DNA from 2 places in the Streptomyces sp. SP18CS02 genome. Region 2 is predicted to be linked to the other one. Evidence: riboswitches for the same ligand, from Rfam matches in the RefSeq annotation. Region 2 holds a riboswitch; the other holds the start of a gene.
What was found. A riboswitch is a leader RNA that binds a small molecule or an ion and turns the genes downstream of it on or off. The one in region 2 is predicted to bind cobalamin.

Region 1: it holds a riboswitch for cobalamin, as region 2 does, so the genes downstream of both, cobN (cobaltochelatase subunit CobN) here and PUR26_RS20295 (energy-coupling factor ABC transporter permease) in region 2, are expected to answer to the same signal.

What each region holds. Positions count from the first base shown of each region.
Region 1 covers NZ_JAQYXC010000277.1:102,228-106,381, forward strand. The annotation lists gene cobN (cobaltochelatase subunit CobN) at 1-2,607, opposite strand, end outside; cobalamin riboswitch at 2,644-2,772, opposite strand; gene PUR26_RS14175 (cobalamin biosynthesis protein CobG) at 2,830-4,154, shown strand, end outside.
Region 2 covers NZ_JAQYXC010000288.1:413,119-417,272, reverse strand. The annotation lists gene dhaK (dihydroxyacetone kinase subunit DhaK) at 1-505, shown strand, start outside; gene dhaL (dihydroxyacetone kinase subunit DhaL) at 507-1,145, shown strand; gene PUR26_RS20300 (PTS-dependent dihydroxyacetone kinase phosphotransferase subunit DhaM) at 1,142-1,546, shown strand; cobalamin riboswitch at 1,851-2,040, shown strand; gene PUR26_RS20295 (energy-coupling factor ABC transporter permease) at 2,070-2,768, shown strand; gene PUR26_RS20290 (energy-coupling factor ABC transporter substrate-binding protein) at 2,768-3,163, shown strand; gene cbiQ (cobalt ECF transporter T component CbiQ) at 3,170-3,919, shown strand; gene PUR26_RS20280 (energy-coupling factor ABC transporter ATP-binding protein) at 3,925-4,154, shown strand, end outside.

The DNA.
Region 1 (4,154 bases), on a different contig from region 2:
GAGCGCCTCGGCGACGTCGTCGCCGCTGGTGCGCATCGCGCTGGTGCCCCACAGGGACAGGCCGACGGAGGTGGGCCAGTCGCCGTTGTCGGTGCGGTACCGCTCCAGCAGGGAGTCGGCCAGCGCCTGGCCGGTCTCCCAGGCGAGGCGCGAGGGGACGGCCTTGGGGTCGACCGAGTAGAAGTTGCGGCCGGTCGGCAGGACGTTGACCAGCCCGCGCAGGGGGGACCCGGAGGGGCCTGCCGGGACGAACCCGCCGTTCAGGGCGTGGACGGCGTGGGCGAGCTCGTCGGTGGTGGCGGCGAGGCGCGGCACGACCTGGCGGGCGGCGAAGTCGAGGATGTCGGCGACGGCCTGTCCGTGGCCGGCGGCCACCGTACCGACGGCGGCCGGATCCCAGTCGGCGTCCTCCATCGCCTGGACCAGCGTCCGGGCCTTCTCCTCCGCCTCGTCCGCGCCCGTGCGGGTGGCGGCCGACTCGTCCAGCCCGAGGGCCTCGCGCAGTCCGGGCAGGGCCTGCGTACCGCCCCAGATCTGGCGGGCGCGCAGGATCGACAGCACCAGGTTGACCCGCTCGGGGCCGGTGGGCGCCCCGCCCAGGACATGCAGGCCGTCGCGGATCTGGGCGTCCTTGACCTCGCACAGCCAGCCGTCGACGTGCAGCAGGAAGTCGTCGAAGCCGTCGTCGTCCGGCCGGTCCGCCAGACCCAGGTCGTGGTCGAGCTTGGCGGCCTGGATCAGCGTCCAGATCTGGGCGCGGATCGCGGGCAGCTTCGAGGGGTCCATGGAGGAGATCTGCGCGTACTCGTCGAGCAGCTGCTCCAGGCGCGCGATGTCGCCGTAGGAGTCGGCGCGGGCCATCGGCGGGACCAGGTGGTCGACCAGGGTGGCGTGGACGCGGCGCTTGGCCTGCGTGCCCTCGCCGGGGTCGTTGACGAGGAACGGGTAGACCAGCGGGAGGTCGCCGAGCGCGGCGTCGGGGCCGCAGGCGGCGGACAGGCCGGCGTTCTTGCCGGGCAGCCACTCCAGGTTGCCGTGCTTGCCGAGGTGGACCATCGCGTCGGCGCCGAAGCCGCCGTCGTCCGCGGAGGCCGAGATCCAGCGGTAGGCCGCCAGGTAGTGGTGCGAGGGCGGCAGATCGGGGTCGTGGTAGATCGCGATCGGGTTCTCGCCGAAGCCGCGCGGCGGCTGGATGAGGACCAGCAGGTTCCCGCGGCGCAGGGCGGCGAGCACGATGTCGCCCTCCGGATTGCGGGAGCGGCCCAGGAACATCTCGCCGGGCGGCGGGCCCCAGTGCTCCTCGACGGCCGCGCGGAGCTCCTGCGGCAGGGTCGCGTACCAGCGCTTGTAGTCGGCGGCGGGGATCCGGACGGGGTTGCGGGCGAGCTGCTCCTCGGTGAGCCAGTCCTGGTCGTGGCCGCCGGCCTCGATGAGGGCGTAGATCAGCTCGTCGCCGTCGCCGGAGACCAGGCCGGGGATGTCCTCCTCGGGACCGAAGTCGTACCCCTCCTCGCGGAGCCTGCGCAGCAGGGCGACGGCGGAGGCGGGGGTGTCCAGGCCGACCGCGTTGCCGATCCGGGAGTGCTTGGTCGGGTACGCGGAGAGGACCAGCGCGAGGCGCTTGTGCTCGTTCGGGATGTGGCGCAGCCGGGCGTGGCGCACGGCGATCCCGGCGACGCGGGCGGCGCGCTCGGTGTCGGCGACGTACGCGGGCAGGCCGTCCTCGTCGATCTCCTTGAAGGAGAACGGAACGGTGATGAGCCGGCCGTCGAACTCGGGCACGGCGACCTGGCTGGCCGCGTCCAGCGGCGACAGCCCCTCGTCGCTCTCCTCCCAGGCGGAGCGCGGGCCGGTCAGGCAGAGCGCCTGGAGGACGGGGACGTCCAGGGCGGCGAGCGCGCCCGCGTCCCAGGCCTCCTCGTCGCCGCCCGCCTGGGCCGCGGCGGGCTTGGTGCCGCCCGCCGCGAGGACGGTGGTGACGATCGCGTCGGCGCCGCGCAGCCGGTCGAGCAGCTCGGGCTCGGGGGCGCGCAGGGACGCCACGTACAGCGGCAGGGCCTGGGCGCCCGCGTCCTCCACGGCGTCGCACAGGGCGCCGATGAACGCGGTGTTCCCGCTCATGTGGTGGGCGCGGTAGTAGAGCACCGCGACGACCGGGCCGTCCGTGCGGCGCGGGGTGCGCTCCAGGGGGCCCCAGGTGGGCGCGGGGCTCGGCGGCTCGAAGCCGTGGCCCGTGAGCAGCACCGTGTCGGAGAGGAAACGGCCGAGCTGTTCCAGGTTGTCCGGGCCGCCGTGGGCGAGGTAGGCGTGCGCCTCGGCGGCGATGCCGATGGGGACGGTGGAGGCCTCCATCAGCTGGGCGTCGGGGGCCTGTTCCCCGCTCAGCACCACCACGGGACGGTCCCCCGCCAGCAGTGCGTCGAGCCCCTCCTGCCAGGCGCGGACGCCGCCGAGGAGGCGTACGACGACCAGGTCGGTGCCGTCCAGCAGGGCGGGCAGCTCGTCGACGGGGAGCCGGGAGGGGTTGGCGAACCGGTACTCCACCGGACCGCCGGCGGCGCGAGCGCTCAGCAGGTCGGTGTCGGAGTGCGACAGCAGCAGGATCATCGCGTGCGCAGGCCTTCCTCGGGGTGTCCGCGCCCCGGGTGGTCGTAGGACGGCGGGAGTTCCTGACTCACCGGCTCGGGGCCGGTTCACAGTGGCGGGACCGCGCCGGATTCCCACCGGGCTTCCTCCCTAGGGCCCTGGGACCCTGTGCCGTCTGCATAGTAGAGGTTCGGCTTGATCGGGCGGGCGGTCACCTGGAAGGTCGTGGGTATGCTCGCCGCCATGCCGCCCACCCGACCATCAACGCCGAAACGGGTCGAAGCTCCCATACGGGACCGTGGCGACGCCTGCCCCGGCGCGCTGCGGCTGCACCAGGCCGACGACGGCCGGTTGGCCCGACTGCGCCTGCCGGGCGGCCTTCTGACGTCCCATCAGGTACGTGCGCTGGCACTGGCGGCGGACTCGCTGGGGGACGGGCACCTCAGCATCACCTCACGCGGCAACGTCGAGCTGCGCGGCCTCGGCGACGACTGCGGGTCGGCCCTGGCCGAGCTGCTGCGGGACGCCGGGCTGCTGCCCTCCGAAACGCATGAGCGGGTGCGCAACGTGGTCGCGTCCCCGCTGGCCGGGCTGGACGGACTGGGCCGCGCCGACGTGCAGTTGTGGGTGCGCGAGCTGGACGCCCTGCTCTGTGCCGCCCCGTGGTCGGCCGCCCTCTCGGGCCGCTTCCTGTTCGCCCTGGACGACGGACGCGGGGACGTGGCGGGGCTCGGCGCCGATGTGACCTTGATCGCAGAACCGGACGCCGGTTCCGCACGCGTACGGGTCGGCGTGCGGGAGGTGTGCCGGGTGCCGGCCGACGACGCCCCGCGCGCCGCGCTCGCCGCGGCCCGCGCCTTCCTGGCCGCCGCCCGCGCGGCGGGCACGGGCGCCTGGCGGGTGCGCGAGCTGCCCCCGGGACGGTCCGTGGACGTGGCGGCGCACCTGGCGGAGGCGGGCCTCGCGTTCTCACCCGTCGACGCCGCCGCCGCGGCTCCCGCGCGAGCCGGCGACGGCCCGGCCCCGGGAGGGACGGCCGCGCCCGGGCCGCGCCCGCTCCCGGGGGTCGTCACGCCGCCCGGCACGCCCGCCCCCGGCCCCGTGGCACCCCCGGCCGCCGTGTCGGTCGTGGCGCCGCTCGGCCGGGTGACGAGCGCGCAGATGCGCGCCCTGCTGCCGGCCGACGAGGTCCGCGTCACGCCCTGGCGCGGCCTGGTCGTGACCGGGTTCGCGGACCGGCGGGCCGCCACGGAACGGCTCGCCGCCCTCGACGCGGCCGGTCTGATCACCTCCCCCGACTCGCCCTGGCTGGGCACCGGCGCCTGCACCGGGCGGCCCGGCTGCGCCAAGTCCCTGTCGGACGTGCGCGCCGACGCCACCCCCGGCACGGGCGGCCTGCCCGTCCACTGGTCCGGCTGCGAACGGCGCTGCGGCCACCCGCAGGGCGCGTGGGTCGACGTCGTCGCGACCGGTGACGGCGTGTACGAGGTGACCGTCCGGGACGGCGCGGCCGCACGACCCGTACCCATGACCCGGGCAGGACTGGCCGCCACGGTGGCGGCAGCCCG
Region 2 (4,154 bases):
CGCCGAGGAGGGCGCGCCGCTGGAGCGGGTGGAGGCCATCGGCCGGCAGGTGAACGCGAGTTCGCGCAGTTTCGGCGTGGCGCTGAGCGCGGTCACGACGCCCGCGAAGGGCACCCCCACCTTCGACCTCCCTTCCGGGGAGCTCGAACTGGGCATCGGAATCCACGGCGAGCCAGGACGCGAGCGGCGCGCGATGATGACCTCCCGGGAGATCGCCGACTTCGCCGTGGACGCCGTACTGGAGGATTTGCGGCCCGACGCCCCGGTGCTGGCGCTCGTCAACGGGATGGGGGCGACGCCGTTGCTGGAGCTGTACGGGTTCAACGCCGAGGTGCAGCGGGTGCTGGGTGAGCGGGGCGTTCCGGTGGCCCGGACCCTCGTCGGGAACTACGTGACCTCGCTCGACATGGCGGGCTGCTCGGTGACCCTCTGCCAGGTCGACGAGGAACTGCTGCGGCTGTGGGACGCGCCGGTGCGCACGGCCGCCCTTCGGTGGGGCTGCTGACATGGGGAGCACCGCGCTGGACACGGACTTCTTCCGACGCTGGCTGACGATCGCCGCCGCCGCCGTGGACCGTGAGGCGGACCGGCTCACCGAACTGGACTCGGCGATCGGGGACGCCGACCACGGGACCAACATGCGTCGCGGCTTCGCGGCCGTGACGGAGGCCCTGGAGAAGGACCCGCCGCGGACTCCCGGGGCGCTGCTGGTCCTGGCCGGGCGGCAGTTGATCTCGACCGTGGGAGGAGCCTCGGGCCCGCTGTACGGGACTCTGCTGCGGCGCACCGGCAAGGCGCTGGGCGAGGCGGCGGAGGTGACGCCGGGGCAGCTGGCCGAGGGGCTGCGCGCGGGTGTGGCCGCGGTGGCGCAGCTGGGCGGGGCGGCGGCCGGCGACAAGACGATGCTGGACGCGCTGGAACCGGCTGTGGCGGCGCTCGACGAGTCGTTCGAGGCCGCCGCGCGGGCGGCCGAGGAAGGCGCGCTCGCGACGGTGCCGATGCAGGCGCGCAAGGGCAGGGCCAGCTATCTGGGCGAGCGCAGCATCGGGCACCAGGATCCGGGCGCGACGTCGTCCGCCCTGCTGATCGCGACGCTCGCGCAGGCGGCCGGATCGACGCCCGAGGGCCCGGCGGTGGCGGGATGAACGCGCGGGTGGGCATCGTGCTCGTGTCGCACAGCGCGGCGGTGGCGGCGGCGGTCGCGGAGCTGGCACGGGGTCTCGCGGGCGGCGGCGACACCGCTCCCGTGGCCGCCGCGGGCGGCACGGCGGACGGCGGGCTGGGCACCAGCTCCGAGCTGATCGCGGAGGCGGCGGCGTCGGTCGACGGCGGCGCGGGGGTCGCGGTCCTGGTCGATCTGGGCAGCGCCGTACTGACGGTGAAGGCGCTGCTGGCCGAAGGCGACGAGCTGCCGGACGGCACGCGGCTGGTGGACGCGCCGTTCGTGGAGGGCGCGGTCGCGGCCGTGGTCACCGCTTCGGCGGGGGCCGACCTGGACGCCGTGGTGACGGCGGCATCGGAGGCGTACGACTACCGCAAGGTGTGAGGTACGCCGGAGCCGCGGGCCACGGGCCGCCTTGGGGTCACGGCCCTTGTGGTCACGCGCCGCGCCGGCCCGTGGCGGGTCCCGTGGGGAGCGGGGGCGGGGGCCGCCCACGGCGGCCCGCCCCGGCCGGCGGCCCCTGCGCCGGGGTGTCGTGAACCGGTCGGGCCGGGCGCCCGGCGCCGAGCCGGCGGCCGTCGTCGGCGGCCGGCTCGGTCACCGGCCCCGGGGTTCCGGGGTGGGCGCAGACCGGGGTGGCGCCGGAGTGCGCGCCCCTGCGCGGGTTGTGATGTACCTGGTCAACGCACTAGTGTCGCAGGGCCTTGGTGTACGGGAAACCGGTGAAGTACCGGTGCGGCCCTCGCCACTGTGATCGGGAAGTCCGGCTCCATCCCTCGGGAAGCCACTGGACGGCGGGAGACCGCGTTGTCCGGGAAGGCGGAGTCGCGGCGGCATGACCCGTCAGCCAGGAGACCGGCCAGGGCGCGTTGTCCATCCACGAGGTGCTGGAGAGGGTCTCCCAACCATGCATATCGCCGAGGGCTATCTGCCCCCGATACACGCGGCCGCCTGGAGCGTCGCCGCCGCTCCCTTCGTCGTACACGGCGTACGCGCCCTGACCCGGGAGGTCAGGAGCAATCCCGAGTCCACCCTGCTGCTGGGCGCCTCCGGTGCCTTCACCTTCGTCCTGTCCGCACTCAAGATCCCGTCGGTGACCGGAAGCTGTTCCCACCCCACGGGTACGGGGCTGGGAGCGATCCTGTTCCGGCCGCCGATCATGGCGGTACTGGGCACGATCACGCTGCTGTTCCAAGCACTGCTGCTGGCGCACGGCGGCCTGACCACGCTCGGCGCCAACGTCTTCTCCATGGCGATCGTCGGGCCGTGGGCCGGGTACGGCGTGTACCGCCTGCTGCGGCGGTTCGGCCTGCCGCTCATGGTCACCGTCTTCTTCGGCGCGTTCGTGGCCGACCTGTCCACGTACTGCGTGACCAGCGTGCAGCTGGCGCTCGCCTTCCCCGACCCGAGCAGCGGCTTCATGGGCGCGCTGGGCAAGTTCGGGGGCATCTTCGCCGTCACCCAGATTCCGCTCGCCATCAGCGAGGGTCTGCTGACGGTGCTGGTGATGCGGTTGCTGATCCAGTCCAGCAAGGGTGAGCTGACCCGGCTCGGGGTACTGCTCACGGGCGGCCGCGGGAACGAGAAGAAGGAGGCCGTGGCCTGATGAGCCGTAACGCCAGGATCAACACGCTGCTGCTTCTGATCGTCGTGGCACTGGCCGTGCTTCCGCTCGCGCTGGGCCTGGGCGACCACAAGGAAGAACCGTTCACCGGCGCCGACGCGCAGGCCGAGACGGCGATCACGGAGAACAAGCCGGACTACGAGCCGTGGTTCACCCCGCTGTACGAGCCGCCGTCGGGCGAGATCGAGTCGGCGCTGTTCTCGCTCCAGGCCGCGCTCGGGGCGGGGGTGCTGGCCTACTACTTCGGTCTGCGCCGCGGCCGGCGGCAGGGCGAGGCACGGGCCCGCACCGGAAGCGGGCCCGACAGCGTGGCCGGTGCCGATGCCGCCGTGGCCGGCTCCGGGACCGGCGCCCGTGATCCGCGGCCGTCCGCGTAGCCGGGGGTGCTGCCGATCGACGCGGCGGCGCACAGCAGTCGCTGGCGCCGCCGCCATCCGTGCGAGAAGGCGTTTCTCGGCTTCGGTCTGACGCTGTGCGCGGTCTGCCTGCCACCGTGGCCGGGAGCCGTGCTGGTGGCGGCCGCGACCCTCGCCGTGCTGCTCGGACCGGCCGGGGTGGCGCCCCGGCAGCTGTGGCGGGCGTTCCGCATCCCGCTCGGTTTCTGCGTGACGGGCGCGGTCCCCCTGCTGTTCCAGGTGGGCGGCGCGGGCGGGTTCGTGACGCCGGCGCCCGACGGGCCCCTGCACGCAGCGCAGTTGCTGCTGCGGACCTCGGCGGCTTCGTTGGGTGTGCTGCTGTTCGCGTTCACCACTCCGGTCTCGGATGTGCTGCCCCGGCTGGTGCGGGCGGGTGTGCCGGCGCCGGTGGTGGACGTCGCGCTCGTGATGTACCGGATCAGCTTCCTGCTGCTGGACACGATGGCGAGGATCCGGCAGGCGCAGGCCGCCCGGCTCGGGCTGACCACCAGGGCGGCCACCTGGCGTTCGCTGGCCGGGCTGGGGGCGACGGCGTTCGTCCGTGCCTTCGACCGGGCCACCCGGCTGCAGTCCGGGCTGGCCGGGCGCGGTTACGACGGGACGCTGCGGGTCCTGGTGCCCCGGACGGCGCCCTCCCGGCGGTTCCTGGGCGCGGCCGGGGCACTGCTGGCCGGTCTCGTCGCCCTGACTCTCGTACTGGAAAGGCTCCTGCCGTGACTGTCCTGCCCCCTCCCCCCGTCGTGGAACTCGTCGGTGCGGGCTACGCCTACGAGGACGGCCCCGCCGTACTGAGCGGCGTCGATTTCGCCGTGCCGCAGGGCCGTTCGATCGCGCTCCTCGGCCGCAACGGCAGCGGCAAGACGACGATGCTGCGCCTGCTGAGCGGAGGGTTGCGGTGCGCGAGCGGGCGGCTGCGGCTGGCGGGTGAGGACGTGTCGTACGACCGGGCGGG